4 regions of the Cellulosimicrobium sp. KWT-B genome follow, and region 2 is predicted to be linked to each of the others. Evidence: predicted binding sites of a transcription regulator. Region 2 holds the regulator's gene; each other region holds the start of a gene.
What was found. The regulator HrcA, encoded in region 2, represses chaperone genes, less so after heat shock. The targets are predictions, from matches to a motif close to TTNGCACTCGNNNNNNNCGAGTGCNAA.

Region 1: B9L22_RS18255 (Hsp20/alpha crystallin family protein) is a predicted target of HrcA. The motif match lies at 1,400-1,426, and genes of this name have one in related genera.
Region 3: B9L22_RS14815 (FmdB family zinc ribbon protein) is a predicted target of HrcA. The motif match lies at 1,263-1,289, and genes of this name have one in related genera.
Region 4: groL (chaperonin GroEL) is a predicted target of HrcA. The motif match lies at 2,387-2,413, and genes of this name have one in related genera.

What each region holds. Positions count from the first base shown of each region.
Region 1 is NZ_NEDO01000007.1:56,441-60,635, forward strand. Features, by position in the region: gene B9L22_RS20310 (FHA domain-containing protein) at 1-812, shown strand, start outside; gene B9L22_RS18255 (Hsp20/alpha crystallin family protein) at 820-1,305, opposite strand; gene B9L22_RS18260 (biotin transporter BioY) at 1,644-2,357, shown strand; gene B9L22_RS18265 (class I adenylate-forming enzyme family protein) at 2,378-3,775, shown strand; gene B9L22_RS18270 (thiolase family protein) at 3,772-4,195, shown strand, end outside.
Region 2 is NZ_NEDO01000005.1:92,082-96,276, reverse strand. Features, by position in the region: gene B9L22_RS15855 (MFS transporter) at 1-1,155, shown strand, start outside; gene hrcA (heat-inducible transcriptional repressor HrcA) at 1,235-2,251, shown strand; gene dnaJ (molecular chaperone DnaJ) at 2,358-3,482, shown strand; gene B9L22_RS15840 (16S rRNA (uracil(1498)-N(3))-methyltransferase) at 3,496-4,195, shown strand, end outside.
Region 3 is NZ_NEDO01000004.1:469,707-473,901, forward strand. Features, by position in the region: gene B9L22_RS14810 (penicillin acylase family protein) at 1-1,092, opposite strand, end outside; gene B9L22_RS14815 (FmdB family zinc ribbon protein) at 1,382-1,690, shown strand; gene B9L22_RS14820 (SAF domain-containing protein) at 1,874-2,599, shown strand; gene mscL (large conductance mechanosensitive channel protein MscL) at 2,730-3,248, shown strand; gene B9L22_RS14830 (hypothetical protein) at 3,278-3,556, opposite strand; gene B9L22_RS14835 (hypothetical protein) at 3,581-4,195, opposite strand, start outside.
Region 4 is NZ_NEDO01000004.1:529,929-534,123, reverse strand. Features, by position in the region: gene B9L22_RS15090 (NAD(P)/FAD-dependent oxidoreductase) at 1-804, shown strand, start outside; gene B9L22_RS15085 (glycoside hydrolase family 15) at 850-2,319, opposite strand; gene groL (chaperonin GroEL) at 2,609-4,195, shown strand, end outside.

The DNA.
Region 1 (4,195 bases), on a different contig from region 2:
CCCTCGAGTGCCCGAACTGCGGCTCGCCCGCTCCTGCCGGCGCGCTGTTCTGCGAGAACTGCGGCTACGACTTCACCACCGGTGCCCTGCCCGACCCGGTGGAGCCCGCGTCCGCGCTCTCGCTCGACCCGCCGTCGCGCCCCACGCCGGCCACCCCGGCCGCCCTCGCCGCTGCCCCGGCCGCCCCGGAGGCGGGCCTCGCGTCGGGCGCGACGCCGCCCTCGCTCCCGGCTCCGGCCGCGTCCCCGGCGTCCGCGGCCAGCCCGCCGCCGGGCGCCTCCGCACCGCTCGAGGCTCCGGCGTCGACGCCGGCCGCCGGGACCGCCGCGGGTGCGCAGCCCACCGGTGCGCCCGCGGACCCGGCCGCGCCGTCGGGCGCGCACCTGCCGACCCCGCCCGTTCCCGGGCCGGACCAGTGGGTCGTCGAGATCTGGATCGACCCGGACTGGTACGCGGCCCAGCAGCCCGAGGACCCCATGCCGTCGGCGGGCCTGCCGGGGCTCGTCGTGCTGCGCGAGCGCAGCGTGCTCGTGGGGCGCCCCTCGGTCTCGCGCGGCATCCACCCGCAGGTCGACTGCGGCGCGGACACCGGGGTCTCGCGACGACACTGCCAGCTCAGCACGGACGGGCAGCGCTGGTGGGTCGAGGACCTGCAGTCCTCGAACGGCACCTACGTGAGCCCCGCGGGCGAACCGCTCCCGACGGACCCGATCCCCGCCGGCCAGCGACGCGAGCTGGCCGACGGGGACCGCGTGTACCTCGGGGCGTGGACGCGCCTCGTCGTCCGCAAGGCGCTCCCGGGCGAGGCGTGAGCCCGGCTCAGCCCTCCGACGTCTGAGGCTCGGCCTCGGCCGTGATCTGGGTCGCCGCGCCGCCCGCGCGGTGCGCGACCTCGATCCGGCGGGGCCGGGCCTCCTCGGCCACCGGGATCGTCAGCGTCAGCACGCCGTCCTCGTACGACGCCGTGATCTTGTCGAGCGCCAGGCCGCGCCCCACCGTGAGCTGGCGCGCGTACGTGCCGGACGGCCGCTCGCGGGCGAGCCACTGGACGTCCGGGTCGGTCCGGGGGCTGCGCTCGGCGCGGATGGTCAGCGTGCGGTCCTCGACGGACACGTCGATCGTGCCCGGGTCGACGCCCGGGAGGTCCATCGTCAGCACGTAGTGGTCCCCGGCGCGGAACAGGTCGAGCGGCATGCCGCCCGAGGCCGCCGAGGCCGCGGTCGCGCGGGCGCCGGACGCGAGCTGGCCGACCAGACGGTCCATCGCGTCGAAGGTGCTCGTGAAGGGGTCGGTCATCGCAGCCACACCTCTCACCTCCTCGTCGCACGGTCCCGGACGGTCCGGGACCGGTCGGTGCTCCCGCGAGGCAGGCACCCCGCGGGCGGCTACAGCTCCTGTTTTAGCACTCTCCCCCTGAGAGTGCCAAGAGGTGCGACGCGTCGTGTCGCCCGGCCGGACAGGCCGGGTTGTGCGGCTCCCACACCGACCTCGCGTTCGCGCCCCGGCGCAGTTGGAGGATCCCTCCAACGCCTTGTGCGATCCGTGCACGGCGGGCCGCGGAGGTGGTCGCGAGCGCCGTCGCCCGACGACCGCCGTCCCGGCCAGAGTGGACACGCCCGACCACCGACAGCAGGGAGCCCGCGATGACCGACGCCCGCACGGAGACGCCCGCCGCCACCCCGTCCGCCACGGCGCCCACCGCCCCGGAGGTGCTGCGCGACGCACCGCGGGACGTCCCCGACCGTCGCCGCGGCCGGTTCGCGCTCGACGCCGGCGACGCCGCGCGGGTCGCGACGTTCGCCGCGCTCCTGGGCGCGCTCGGCCTGCCCGGATCGATCACGCTGTTCGGCAACGCGGTGCCCGTGACGCTCCAGACGCTGGGCGTCATGCTCGCGGGGGCGATCCTCGGCGCGTGGCGCGGCTCGCTCGCCGTCGCGACGTTCCTCGCGCTCGCCGCGGCCGGCCTCCCCGTCCTCGCGGGCGGGCGCGGCGGGCTCGGGGCGTTCGTCGGGCCGTCCGCGGGCTACCTCGTCGGGTTCCTCGCCGGCGCGGCCGTCGTCGGCCTGCTCGTCGACCGGCTCCGGCGCGTCACGTTCGCGCCGGTGCTCGTCGCGTGCCTCGTCGGCGGGATCGCGGTCGTCTACGCCGTCGGCATCCCGGTGCAGGCGCTCGTCACGGGCGTGCCGCTGCCCACGACCGCGCAGCTCTCGCTCGCGTTCCTGCCCGGCGACCTGCTCAAGGCGCTCGCCGCCGCCGCGATCACGGTGGGCGTCGTGCGGGCCTACCCCGCGGCCCGTCCGGTCGGGCGCACCGGCCGCGGCGACCGTGCCGCGGCCGACGGCCGCCCCGCCTCCTGAACACCTGCGAGAGTGTCCGCGTGCCCGTCGCCCACCAGGTCCTGACGCACGCCGCCGACCCGGCGGCGCGCGACCGTCCCGCCCTGCGCACGCCCGAGCGCTCGCGCACCTACGCCGCGCTCGCCGCGGACGTGCGCGCGGGCGCGACGCACCTGCGCGCGTCGGGCACGCGACCGGGCGACCTCGTCGCCGTGTCGCTGCCGGACCCGCTCGACCTGCTCACGGCGATGCTGGCCGTCGACCACCTGGGCGCGACGCCGCTCGTGTGCGACGCCGCGTGGCCACGCGCCCACCGCGCCGAGGTGCTGCGCACGCTCGCGCCGCGCACGTTCGTCGAGGTGCCGCTGCCGCGCGGGACCGGCACCGCCGACGGCGCGGAGCCCGCGCCGTCGCACGTCCCCGGTCCCGACGACCTCGCGTGGGCCGGGTTCTCGTCCGGGAGCACCGGCCGCCCGCGCGCGGTCGTGCGCACGCGCGCGTCGTGGGCGGGGTCGTTCGACGCGGTCACCCGTCTCCTCGGGCTGCGACCCACCGACGCCGTCCTCGTCCCCGGCCCGCTCGCGTCGTCGCTGTACTGCTTCGCCGCCGTGCACACGCTCGCCGTCGGGGCGTGCGCCGTCCTCACCCGCACCCCGGCCGCGACGACGGCGGCGCTCGCGACGAGCGACGTCGTGCACCTCGTGCCGCAGGTCCTCGACGACGTGCTCGACGCCGTCGCCGCGGGCGCGCCGTCCCGGCTGCGGCACGCGGTCGTCGGCGGGGCGTCGCTCGCGCCCGGGGCGCGGGAGCGGGCGCGGGGCCTCGGAGTCGACGTGCTCGCGTACTACGGCGCCGTCGAGCTGTCGTTCGTCGCCTACGACCCCGACGGGTCGGGGCTGCGCGCGTTCCCCGGCGTGGACCTGGCGGTGCGCCCCCTGCCGTCGGCGAGCGTCGGCGAGGTGTGGGTCCGCTCGCCGTGGGTGTCGCGCGGCTACCTCGCGCGCGCCACGGGGCCGCTGCGGCGCGACGGCGCGTGGCACACCGTCGGGGACCTCGCCGACCCGGGGCCGGAGCCGCTCGTGCTGCGCGGCCGGGGCGACGGCGCGATCCTCTCGGGCGGCTCGACGGTCGTGCCCGAGGACGTCGAGGTCGTGCTGCGGGCCGTGCCCGGGGTGCGCGACGTCGTCGTGCTCGGCACGGCGCACCGGCGCCTCGGGGCCGTCGTGACCGCAGTCGTGGAGTGCGACGACCGGTCGGGGCTGCGTGCGCACCTCGAGCGGGTCGCCCGCGCGGCGCTCGCGCCGGCCCAACGACCGCGGCGCTGGTACGGCACGCGCGCGCTGCCGCGGACGCCGTCGGGCAAGCCCGCGCGCGGCGCGGTGAGCGAGGCCCTCGGCGGGACGGACCTCGCGCGGTCGGGCCTGGAGCCGCTGCGGTGACCCGGCACCCGAGCACGTCGACGCACGGCACGACGGACGCGACGCCCGTCGTGGTCGCCGCGCGCCGCACGTGGATCGGCACCGCGGGCCACGGGCACCGGGCGCTCACCGAGGTGGACCTCGCGGCCGCGGCGCTGCGCGCGACCCTCGACGACGCACGGGCGCACGGCGTCGCCGCCGACGTCGCGGACGTCGTGCTCGGGTGCTGCACGGGCCCCGGCGGGGACGTCGCGCGCGTCGCGGCGCTCGCCGCGGGAGCGGGCGCCCGCGTGCCGGGCCTCACGGTCGACCGGCAGTGCGCGTCGGGCCTCGCGGCCGTGCTCGTCGCGGCGCAGCAGGTCCGCGCGGGCGAGGCGGCGCTCGTCCTCGCGGGCGGCACCGAGAGCGCGACGCGCTCCCCCGCGCGGGCCCACCGCACGC
Region 2 (4,195 bases):
TGGCTCGGCGTCGCGCGCCTGCTCCAGGGCGTGAGCGCGGGCGTCCTCAACCCGCAGGTCGTCGGTCTCATCCAGCAGCAGTTCCGCGGGTACGAGCGCGGGCGCGCGTTCGGCATGTTCGGCGCGACCATCGGCGTCTCGACGGCGCTCGGGCCCCTGCTGGGCGGGCTCATCATCGCCGCGGCGGGCCCGGAGACGGGGTGGCGGTGGGTGTTCCTCGTGAACATCCCCGTCGTCGCCGTGCTCCTGCCCTTCGCGTGGCGCCTCGTGCCCGGGCCGCCGCGCACCGGGTCGGGCGCGGCGCGCGGGCCGCGCCGGCTCGACCTCGTCGGGCTGGGCCTGCTCGGCGCCGCGACCCTCGGCGTGATGATGCCGTTCGTCACGACGACCGGCCGCGGTGACGACGCGTCGCGCTGGTGGTGGCTCGTGCCGGCCGCGGCCGCCGTGGTGGCCGCCGTCGGGTGGGAGCGGCGCTACCAGCGGCGCACGGGCGAGGCCGTGCTCGACCCGCAGGTCGTGGGGCTCGGGTCCTTCCGCAACGGCGCGCTGCTCGGCCTCGCGTACTTCGCCGGGTTCACGGGCATCTTCCTCGTCGTCACGCTCTACCTCCAGGACGAGCTGGGGTACACGCCGCTCCAGGCGGGGCTCGTCGGCACGCCGTTCGCGGTCGCGTCGGGCGTGTCGGCGTGGTTCTCGGGCCGCTGGGTCGCGCGCTGGGGCCGCGAGCTCGTCGTCGGCGGCGTCGTCCTCGTGCTCGTCGGCGTGGTCGCGGCGGAGGTCGTCGTGCGCACGCTCGGGGACGACCCGGGCGCCGTCGGCCCGGCGCTCGCGGTCGCTCTGCTCGTCGCGGGCGCGGGCAGCGGGACGGTCATCGCGCCGAACCAGACGCTCACGCTGTCCGAGGTGCCGGTGAGCCGGGCCGGGGTGGCGGGCAGCATGCTGCAGCTCGGCCAGCGCATCGGGTCGGCCGTCGGGATCTCCGTGGTCCTGTCCGTCTACTACGGCGGGCTCGCGAGCGGCGACTCGGCCGCGGACGCGACCGGGCGCGCGCTCCTGGTGACGATCGGCCTCGTCGCGGTCGCGCTCGTCGTCGGCCTCCTCGACCTGCGTTCGCGACGAGCGGAGGACCGCCGGACGGGCCGCGCGGACGCGTAGGATTGGCACTCGGAGGTCGAGAGTGCCGACGCCCGCACGCCCGCCCGGGCGGCGACGGTGCGGCACGCGGGAGGTGGACGTGAGCGAGGAGCGCCGGCTCGAGGTGCTGCGGGCCATCGTCGAGGACTACGTCCTGACGCGCGAGCCCGTGGGGTCGCGCGTGCTCACCGAGCGCCACAGCCTCGGCGTCTCGCCCGCCACGATCCGCAACGACATGGCGGCCCTCGAGGACGCCGGGTACATCGCGCAGCCGCACACGTCCGCGGGCCGGATCCCGACGGACAAGGGCTACCGGCTCTTCGTGGACCGCCTCTCGGGCGTCAAGCCGCTGTCCGCGCCGGAGAAGCGCGCCATCGAGACCTTCCTGTCCGAAGGCGTGGACCTCGACGACGTCATCGCGCGCGCCGGGCGCCTGCTCGCCCAGCTCACCGGCCAGGTCGCCGTCGTGCAGTACCCGTCGCTGAGCCGGTCGGGGCTGCGCCACCTCGAGCTGGTGCCCGTCGGCGAGTCGCGGCTCCTGGTCGTCATCATCACGGACACCGGTCGCGTGGAGCAGCGCACTCTCGAGGTCGCGAGCCTGCCGGACGAGGGCACGCTCGTCGAGGTGCGCGCGCGGCTCAACGCCGCGGCCGCGGGCAAGCGCCTCACGGACCTCGCGCCCGGTCTCGCCGCCGTGACCGAGAGCTTCCACCCCGACGACGCCCCGCTCGTCCGCGCGGTGGGCGACCTCGTCGCCCAGACGCTCGCGGAGGAGAGCGAGGAGCGCCTCGTCCTCGCGGGCACGGCGAACCTCGCGCGCGCGGGCATGCGGTTCGAGCACGCGCTGCGCCCCGTCCTCGAGGCGCTCGAGGAGCAGGTCGTCCTGCTCGGGCTGCTCACCGAGATGGCCGCCGAGTCGGGCGTGAGCGTCCGGATCGGTCGCGAGACCCAGCTCGAGGGCCTCGCGGAGACCTCCGTCGTGACGACCGGTTACGGTAACGACGGTGACACGGTCGCGCTCGTCGGCTCGATCGGGCCGACCCGCATGGACTACCCCGGCACCATCGCGGCGGTGCGCGCGGTCGCGCGCTACCTGTCACGGGTGCTCGGCACGTGAGCCCCGCGGTCTCCCCGCCCGCGGCGGGCCCGCTCGACGACCACCCCCGACCCCTCCCGACCGGCCCCGCGCCGGCCTCACGACCCGCACCAGCAGAGAGTGACGTGTGAGCGACTACTACGAGATCCTCGGCGTGGCCCGTGACGCCAGCCAGGACCAGATCAAGAAGGCGTACCGCAAGCTCGCGCGCGAGCTGCACCCGGACGTCGCGGGCGAGGAGGCGGGCGACCGCTTCAAGGACGTCGCGCGCGCCTACGAGGTGCTGTCCAACCCGGAGAAGCGCCAGCAGTACGACCTCGGCGTCGACCCCAGCGCCCCCGGCGGCGGGGGCGGCGGCCCGATGGGCGGCGGGTTCGGCTTCCAGGACATCTTCGAGACGTTCTTCGGCGGCGCCCAGGCGCAGCAGGGCCCGATCCCGCGCGCCCGCCGCGGCCAGGACGCGCTCGTGCGGCTCGACATCGACCTCTCCGAGGCGACGTTCGGCGCGCAGCGCGAGCTCCAGGTCGACACTGCGGTCGTGTGCGGCACGTGCGGCGGCACCTGCTGCCGCCCGGGCACCTCGCCCCGCACGTGCGAGGTGTGCCACGGCCGCGGCACGGTCCAGCGCGTCGCGCGCTCGTTCCTCGGCCAGGTCATGACGAGCGCGCCGTGCGCCGCGTGCCAGGGCTTCGGCACCGTCATCCCCGAGCCGTGCGCGGAGTGCTCGGGCGAGGGCCGCGTGCGCAGCCGCCGCAGCATCACGGTCAACGTCCCGGCGGGCGTCGACACGGGCACGCGCATCAAGCTCACCGCGCAGGGCGAGGTCGGCCCGGCCGGCGGCCCCGCGGGCGACCTGTACGTCGAGATCCGCGAGCGCAACCACGACACGTTCGTGCGCCGCGGCGACGACCTGCACTGCACCCTCCAGGTGCCCATGACGGCGGCCGCCCTCGGCACCGTGCTCGAGCTGGAGACGCTCGACGGGCTCCAGGAGATCGACCTGCGCCCCGGCACGCAGCCGAACCAGATCGTCACGCTGAAGAACCTCGGCGTCGGGCACCTGCACGGCAGCGGGCGTGGCGACCTCAACGTCCACATCGAGGTCCAGGTGCCCACGGCCCTCGACCCCGAGCAGGAGCAGCTCCTGCGCTCGCTCGCCGCCCTGCGCGGCGAGGAGCGGCCCGAGCCCCGGCTCGCCGCCGCGCACCCGGGCGTGTTCTCGCGCCTGCGCGACAAGCTCTCCGGCCGCTGAGCGGGGCGCGCGCATGAGTGCTCCGGTGTTCCTCGCCGAGACGGGGACCGACGGCGTCGCGCCCGGCGACCGGTACGTGCTCGACGGCGCGGAGGGCCGGCACGCGGGCGTCGTGCAGCGGCGCGGCGCGGGGGAGCGCGTCGACGTCGTCGACGGTGACGGGCTCCGGCTGCGGTGCGTCGTCGAGCACGCCGAGTCGGGCCGCGTGACGCTCCTCGTGCAGGAGGTGGACCGCGAGCCGGCGCCGGACGTCGTCGTGACGCTCGTCCAGGCGCTCGCCAAGGGCGACCGCGACGAGATGGCGATCGAGGCCGCGACCGAGATCGGCGTCGACGCGGTCGTGCCGTGGCAGGCGGAGCGGTCCGTCGTCGTGTGGCGCGGCGAGCGCGCGGCGAAGTCCCGCGCGCGGTGGCTCGCGACCGTCCGCACGGCGACCAAGCAGGCCCGGCGCGCGCGCCTGCCCCGCGTCGAGGTCGCGCTCGACTCGCGCGGCCTCGCGGCGCGGGTCGTCGACGTCGTCGCGGCGGGCGGTCGGGCGATCGTCCTGCACGAGGAGGCGACGACCCCGCTCGCCGACGTCCGGCTGCCCGCCGGCCCGGCCACGGACGGCGCGCCCGCGCCCGAGGTGCTCGTCGTCGTCGGGCCGGAGGGCGGGATCTCCGACCGCGAGCTCGCCGACCTCACGGCGGCCGGCGCGGTCGCGGCGCGGCTCG
Region 3 (4,195 bases), on a different contig from region 2:
GCGCTCGACGAAGAAGTCGGTGACGTCGGCGCCCATGTTCGTCAGGCCCCAGGCGAGCTGGGCGTTGTGCCCGATGACCACGCCGGGGAAGCCGGCGAACGAGAAGCCCGCGACGTCGAACCCGCACGCCGGGGAGACCTCGTTGCAGTGCAGCCCCACCTGCGCCCAGATGCCGGGCGCCCCGAGGGCGAGGTGCGGGTCGTTCGCGAGGATCGGCTTGCCCGACGCCGTGTGCTCGCCGGAGACGACCCACGAGTTCGAACCGGTGCCCTCGCCGCGCCCGATCAGCACGGGGACGGCGCCGAGCGCGCGGTCCGCTGCCTGGAGCGCGGCCTGGAGGTGGTCGGAGCCGTACTCGGCGCGGGCCTGCGGGCCCAGGTCGAGCGCGACCTCCTGCGGGTTCTCGAGCTCGCCGGGCTCGAGGATCGGCGCGTTGAGCTCGGACGGGTAGGCGGGGAACAGCTCCCCGACGCGCGCCGTGTCCTGGAGCGTGCCGTAGGCCAGCGCGCGGTCGAGCTCGTCGTCGTAGTTGCCGCGCAGGTCCCAGGCCATCGCCTTGAGCCACGCGAGCGAGTCGACCGGGTCCCAGGGCTCGGGCTCGGCGACGTCGACCTGCAGCCCCAGCACCGTGTACTCGAGCGCGATCTCCGACGGGCTGCGGTCCTCCAGGTAGGCGTTCACGCCCTCCGCGTACGCCTGGAGGTACGCCTTCGTCTCGGGGGAGACGACGTCCCACTCCTCCTCCGCGACCTGGCGCCAGCCGAACGTGCGCGTCACGGTGTCGGCGGCGATCGCGTCCGGGTTGTCGCCGACGAGCTCGGCGAGCCGCCCCGACGTGACGTGGCGGCGGTAGTCCATCTCGAAGAAGCGGTCCTGCGCCTGGACGTAGCCCTGGGCGCGGAAGAGGTCCTCGGGAGTGTCGGCGTAGATCTGCGGCACGCCCTGGGCGTCGCGCAGCACGGTCGCCTCGCTGCCGAGGCCGGGCACGGAGATCTCGCCGGACGCCTGCGGGAGCGGGCGCCGGACGGTGACCACGACGAACGCGGCACCCGCGACGAGCGCGACGACGAGCAGCGCCGCCACGCCGATCAGGACGCGCCGGCGCGCGGACCGGCGACGGCGCCGTGGCGGGGCCGCGGCCTCGCCCGGGGTCGCGGGGTCGGCACCGGTGGCGGGGTCACCGGCGGGGGCCTCGGCGGGTTCGTGCACAGACACGGATGCGAGACTACCCCGGCCCTGCCCGGGCGCCGGTCCGCGTATGATTAGCACTCGGAAGTTTCGAGTGCCAGGCGGTGTTGACACCGTCGACCAGGCCGAGACCGTCCCGATCCCGACCCGCCGGTGGCCGCCTCGACGGCCGTCTCGTGAACGAGGAGAACCCGTGCCCACCTACGCCTACACCTGCACCGCCTGCGGTCACGCCTTCGACATCCACCAGTCGTTCAGCGACGACGCCCTCACGGTGTGCCCCGAGTGCTCGGGCCGCCTGCGCAAGGTGTTCTCCTCCGTGGGCGTGACGTTCAAGGGCTCCGGCTTCTACCGCACGGACTCGCGGTCCGGCGGGAAGACGTCGACGGCGCCCGCCGCCTCGACGTCCAGCGCGTCGTCCTCCTCGTCGTCGTCGGGGTCGTCGTCGTCGGGCGGCACGAGCTCGGGCGGCGCGTCGAGCAGCTCTGCCGCGTCGTCCTGACCTGACGCGGCGCCGTCGGGTCGCTCGCCCCTGACGCGCCCGCGCTCCGGCGTCGCGCCGCACCGGTGCGCGGCCGACCACAGCGGGTCGGTCGGCTCACGGTGCGCGGGCCGCGTGCCGCGTCGTCCACAGACCGCCGCGCACCGCGGCCACCGGCTCGCCGCGCGCGGCTACGGTCGCGCCATGCCTCGCTCCTCCCGCCCGCCCGGCCCGTCAGCCCACCCCGGCCGCGCCGCCGCCCGACGGCGGCTGCTGCACGGCCTGTGGTGGCGGTCCCGGTTCGTGGTCGCCGCGCTGTGCTGCGGGCTCGCCGCGTCGGTCGTCGTCGGTGCGCTGCGGCCCCCGCCACCGCCGACGGCTCCCGCCGTCGTGACGGCCCGCGCCGTGCCGCCCGGCACCACGCTCGCGGCACCCGACGTGCGGGTGGACCACGTCCCGGCCTCCCTCCTGCCCGCCGGGGCACCGACCCGGGCCGACGACGTCGTCGGGCGCCGCGCGACCGTCGCCCTGCCGGAGGGCACGCTCCTCCAGGACGGCCTCGTCGCCGGAGGAGAGCTCGCCGCCGGGGCGCCCGACGGGACCGTGGTCGCCCCCGTCCGGCTCGACCCGGGCGTCGCCGCGCTCCTCGGGCCGGGCGACCGCGTCGACCTGCTGGCCGCGGGCGACCCCGCGCTCGCCCCTGCGCCCACGGAACCCGCGGAGACGGGGTCCGCTCCCCCGGACGACCCGTACCTGGCCCGCGCCGCGGTCGTCGTGCCGGCACCCGAGCCCGACGACGGCGGCGGCCTGCTCGGCAGCGGCGGGTCGGGCTCCGACGTCGTGACGCTCGTCGCGGTGCGCCCCGAGGAGGCCGTCCGGCTGGCGGCGCGGTCCGGGCACGCCCCGGTCACGGCCGTCCTGGTCCCGTGACGACACCACGAGACCGCCGACCCGCCGGGCGAAGCCGTTGCCGCTCGCCGCGCCCGTTGGCAGGATCGCGCGTGCACGTGTCGTGGCGCCGCCGCCACGCGTGGCCGTCGACAGGAGAGGGAAGCAGCACATGAAGGGCGTGTTCCAAGGGTTCAAGGAGTTCGTGCTCCGGGGCAACGCGATCGACCTGGCGGTCGGCGTCGTCATCGGGGCCGCGTTCTCCGGCGTCGTCACGGCGATCGTCGAGGACTTCATCAACCCCCTCATCGGGGCGATCTTCGGCAAGCCCGACCTCACCGGCCTGTGGGACATCACGCTGCGCGCGGGGAACGAGGCGAAGGACATCCCGCCCTCCGTCATCTCCGTCGGCGGGGTCCTCAACGCGATCCTCCAGTTCCTCATCATCGCCGTCGCCCTCTACTTCGTCATCGTCCTGCCGATGAACAAGCTCGCGGAGCGACGCAAGAAGGACGTGGAGCCCGAGCCTGAGGCACCGGCCGAGGACGTGCGCGTGCTCCAGGAGATCCGCGACCTCCTCGCCGCCCAGGCCGGCAGCGGCCCCGGCGCGGCGCCCGGCGGGACGGCGCCCGGCGGGACGACGCCCGGCGGGACGACGCCCGGCGGGCCGACGCCCCCGCGGCACCTCTGACGCCGCTCGGCCGGTCGCCCGGCGAGCCGTCAGTGGCGCCCGTAGTGGGGCGGCACGTCGCCCAGCAGGCGGTCGTCGTTCTCGCCCGGCGCGCCGCGGCGGGGGGCTGACTCGTCGCCCCAGCCCTCGGCCCGCTCGTCGGCGCTCGTGCCGGACACCACCGTGCTCTCGGTCCCCCGTCGCACGGCCCGCCGCGGACGCCGACGGCGCCCGGCCTCGGCCTCGGGCTCGGGCTCGGGCTCGGGACGGTCGCGCACGTCGTCGGGCAGGTGCCGCGGGTCGGGGCTCGGGTCGGCGGTCGTGCTCACGCGTCCCATGGTCCCACCGGCCGGCTACAGGTCCTCGTCGCCGTGCTGCTCGTCGTCGTCGATCACCGGCACGACGACGATCCGGTCGCCCCCGCCCGTCTGCGCGACGCCGCCCGTCTCCGGGAGCCGCGCGTCGCGCACGGCCTGCACGACCCGCCGGATGCGCTCGGCCTCCTTGGCGGGGTCGAGGAACGCGGCGGCGGACCAGACCTGCGCGACCGTCCAGCCGATGCGCTCGAGCCGCTCGGCGACCTGCCGGTCGCGCACGCGGACGCTGCGCTCGGCGACGTAGGCCGCGTCGTCGGTGAGGACGGCGACGAGGAGCTCGCCGGGCAGGTCCGGGTGGCCGACGACGAGCGGGATGCGGTCGCCGTCGCCGATGCCGTAGTCGGTCTCGACGACGAGCCCCGCGCGCCAGAGCCGCTCGGCGAGGTCCAGGACGAGCCGGTCGGGGCTGCCGCCGAGGTCGACGCCGTTGCCCAGCGTGACCTGGTCGGCGGCGCCGCTGCGCTGCTCGGCCAGGTCGAGCACCTCGGCGAGCAGCCGGGCGCCCGCGCCGCGCAGGCGCTCGGGGTCGAGGTCGCCCGCCGTGAAGCACGAGACGACGTGGAGACGCCGCCGCGTCGCCCCGACGGCGTC
Region 4 (4,195 bases), on a different contig from region 2:
GAGGACGACCTGCGCGCCCACGGGGGCGACATCGTCACGGGCCACCGGGTCGGCTCGCTCGCCGACCTGCCGCGGGCCCGCGCCTACGTGTTCGACACGACGCCGCGCGTCGTCGCCGACGTGTTCGCGGACCGGCTCCCGCCGCGCGCGGAGGACGCGCTGCGCCGGTTCCGGCACGGCGACGCCGCCGCGAAGGTCGACCTCGTGCTCTCCGGGCCCGTGCCCTGGGCCGACCCGGAGGTGGGGCGCGCGGGGACCGTGCACCTCGGCGGGACGCGCGCCGAGATGGCGCGCAGCGAGGCCGACGTCGCGGCCGGTCGCCACGCCGCCCGGCCCGTGGTGCTCGTGAGCGACCCGACCGTCGTCGACCCCGGGCGCGGGGCGGGCGGGCTGCGCCCGCTCTGGACCTACGCGCACGTGCCCGCCGGGTCGACGCGCGACGTGACGGAGGACGTCGTCGCGCAGGTCGAGCGGTTCGCGCCGGGCTTCCGGGACGTCGTCGTGGCGTCGCTCTGCGTGCCCGCGGCGGAGATGGCGGCGCACGACGAGAGCTACGTGGGCGGCGACATCGCGGGCGGTGCCGTGAGCATGTGGCAGATGGTCGCGCGGCCCACGCCCCGGTTCGACCCCTACGCCGTCGGGCTGGAGGGCGTCTACCTGTGCTCGGCGTCCACGCCGCCCGGGCCGGGCGTGCACGGCCTCGGGGGCTGGTACGCCGCGCAACGGGTGCTGCGACGCGAGTTCGACGTGCGCGACGCGCCCGACCTGGCGCCCGATGCGACGAGCGGCGCGACCACCCGGTAGCCCGGCGTCTCGGCCGCGGCGGACCGGGAGGGCCCAGGAAGACCGTCAGCCCGCGCCGCCCGGCGTGCCCTGGGTGCCGAGCTCCACGAGCGCGAGCACGACGAGCGCGGAGCTCCACGACAGCGGCGCGACGGCGGCGGGCGAGCCGTCGGCGAGGACCTTCTCGGGGATGGCCCCGGACGCGGTGCGGTGGTCGTCGACCCAGCGGAGCCACTCCACGGCGTCGGCGCGGTCCTCGGGGTCGGACGACGACGCCGCCGCCAGCGCGTACAGCGTGGTCTGGGGGGTCCACGAGATGCCGTCGGCCCGCCAGCCCGCGCCCGGCGCGAGCCCGCCCGCCGGGCGCAGCATCTCCCGCACGGACGCGCGCCAGGCCTCGTCCGCCCCGGCGAGCGGCTCGGGCTGGAACGGCGGCAGCACGAACGCGGTCGAGGCGTCGCGCCCGCCGCCCGTGACGTGGCGCGGGTAGCCCTGGGACCCGAACGAGCGCTCGACCGCCATGCGCAGTCGGGCGGCGGCGAGGGTCGCCTCGTGCGCGCGCCCCGTCTCGCCTGCGGCCGCGTACACGTCCGCCGCGGCCTCCAGGCCGGCGAGCAGGGGACCGGCGGTCCCGAGCGTGAGGGACGTGGGCTCGACCTCCCAGTAGTCGCTCGACGGCGGCGGCAGCGGGTCCTCGCCGTCGACGAGCTCGAGCGCGTGGTCCGTCGCGGCGTCGACCAGCGGGCGCAGCTCGGCGGCCACCTCGGGGCGGTCCGCGGCGGGCGTCTCCTCCAGCACGACATCCGCGGCCCACAGGACCCAGCCGACGCCGTCGGACTGGATGCCCCGGTCGTCCGGGACCCCCGACCCGTCGGGGAGGTAGCGCGCGTGGAACGAGCCGTCGTCCTCCTGGACCCGGGCGAGGAAGCCGAGGACGGCGCGCGCGTCGTCGACGTGGCCGGTGCGTGCGAACGCCGCCGCGGTGAACGACGCGTCGCGTGGCCACACGTAGCGCCACTTGGGCGACGGCGCGGCGAGGGCGGCGCCGTCGTCGAGCGTGAGGGCGCGCAGGTCGAGCAGGGCTGCCTCGCCGAGCGCGGCGAACGGCCCGCCCGCACCCGGTACGACGCCGGACGCGAGCCAGGCCCGCGACGCGGTGGCGGTCTGGTGGGCGAGACCGGGGTCGAGGAGGGCCGTCGCGTCGAGGCGCGCTCCGGCGACCTGCGCGAGCCGGTCCGCCTCGCCGTCCGCGGGGTCGACGCCCGCGGCGAGCGCGCCGGGGTCGAGCGCCGCCGGGTCGAGCACGCGGCTGCCCTCGAGGTACGTCGCGCCGACGCCGGGCGCGAGGCGCAGCACCGCGGGGCCGCCGTCGGGCCCGGTCGTCACCGCGACGCCGTCCTGGTAGAGGTCGATGTGCTCGCCCGAGGGCGCCGCGACCGCGGTCGCGGCGGTCAGGCCGAGGGCAGGGACCAGCACGAAGCCGGCCAGGGCTGCGAGGGGGCGCCACGACGGTGTTGCGCGGATCACACCGCGCATCCTAGAGCGAGCCGCGCGGTGCGCGGTTTCGCCCCTCGCGATACACGGCGGCGTGGCGCACCGCTGTCTTGCACTCGCACCGTGCGAGTGCCAATAATGGCGTTAGCACTCTCGTCACGAGAGTGACAGAAGTGACCAGCGCAGGCAGCCGCTCACGCGGCTGCGGCGCAACCCACCAGGTCGACAGGTGAGGCCCGCCCTGGCGGCGTGACATGAACGCCGCCGTCGTGGGTCGTCCGTCGCGGGCGCCGGCCGACCGCCATACGCCACCAGCGGAGGATCATTCCCCATGGCCAAGATCATCGCCTTCGACGAGGAGGCTCGTCGGAGCATGGAGCGCGGGCTCAACGCCCTCGCCGACACCGTCAAGGTCACCCTCGGCCCCAAGGGCCGCAACGTCGTGCTCGACAAGAAGTGGGGCGCGCCGACCATCACGAACGACGGCGTCTCCATCGCCAAGGAGATCGAGCTCGAGGACCCGTACGAGAAGATCGGTGCGGAGCTCGTCAAGGAGGTCGCCAAGAAGACCGACGACGTCGCGGGTGACGGCACGACCACCGCGACCGTGCTCGCGCAGGCGCTCGTGCGCGAGGGCCTGCGCGTCGTCGCGGCCGGCGCCAACCCGATCGCCGTCAAGCGCGGCATCGAGAAGGCCGTCGACGCGGTGACGGAGCAGCTGCTCAACGCCGCGAAGGACATCGAGACCAAGGAGGAGATCGCCGCCACGGCCGCCATCTCCGCCGGCGACCCCGCGATCGGCGAGCTCATCGCCGAGGCCCTCGACAAGGTGGGCAAGGAGGGCGTCATCACGGTCGAGGAGTCGAACACGTTCGGCCTCGAGCTCGAGCTCACCGAGGGCATGCGCTTCGACAAGGGCTTCCTCGCGCGCTACTTCGAGACGGACCCCGAGCGCCAGGAGGCCGTGCTCGAGGACCCGTACGTCCTCATCGTCGAGTCCAAGATCTCGAACGTGAAGGACCTGCTCCCGGTCCTCGACCAGGTCATGAAGGCCGGCCGCTCGCTCCTCATCATCGCCGAGGACGTCGAGGGCGAGGCGCTCGCGACCCTGGTGCTCAACAAGATCCGTGGCACGTTCAAGTCCGTCGCCGTCAAGGCCCCGGGCTTCGGCGACCGCCGCAAGGCCATGCTCCAGGACATCGCGATCCTCACCGGCGGCCAGGTCATCACCGAGACGGTGGGCCTCAAGCTCGAGAACGCGACGCTGGACCTGCTCGGCCAGGCACGCAAGGTCGTCGTCACGAAGGACGAGACCACGATCGTCGAGGGCGCGGGCGACGCCGACCTGATCCAGGGTCGCGTCAACCAGATCCGTGGCGAGATCGAGAAGTCGGACTCCGACTACGACCGCGAGAAGCTCCAGGAGCGCCTCGCGAAGCTCGCCGGCGGCGTGGCCGTCATCAAGGCGGGTGCCGCGACGGAGGTCGAGCTCAAGGAGCGCAAGCACCGCATCGAGGACGCCGTCCGCAACGCGAAGGCTGCCGTCGAGGAGGGCATCGTCGCCGGTGGTGGCGTCGCGCTCATCCAGGCCGGTGCCGTGGCGTTCGAGAAGCTCGAGCTCGAGGGCGACGAGGCGACCGGTGCGCAGATCGTGCGCGCCGCGATCGACGCCCCGCTCAAGCAGATCGCGGTCAACGCGGGCCTCGAGGGTGGCGTCGTGGCGGAGAAGGTGCGCAACCTCCCGTCGGGCCAGGGCCTCAACGCCGCGACCGGTGAGTACGAGGACCTCCTCGCCGCCGGCGTGAACGACCCGGTCAAGGTCACGCGCTCCGCGCTGCAGAACGCCGCCTCCATCGCGGCGCTGTTCCTCACGACCGAGGCCGTCGTGGCCGACAAGCCGGAGAAGGCCGCCCCCGCG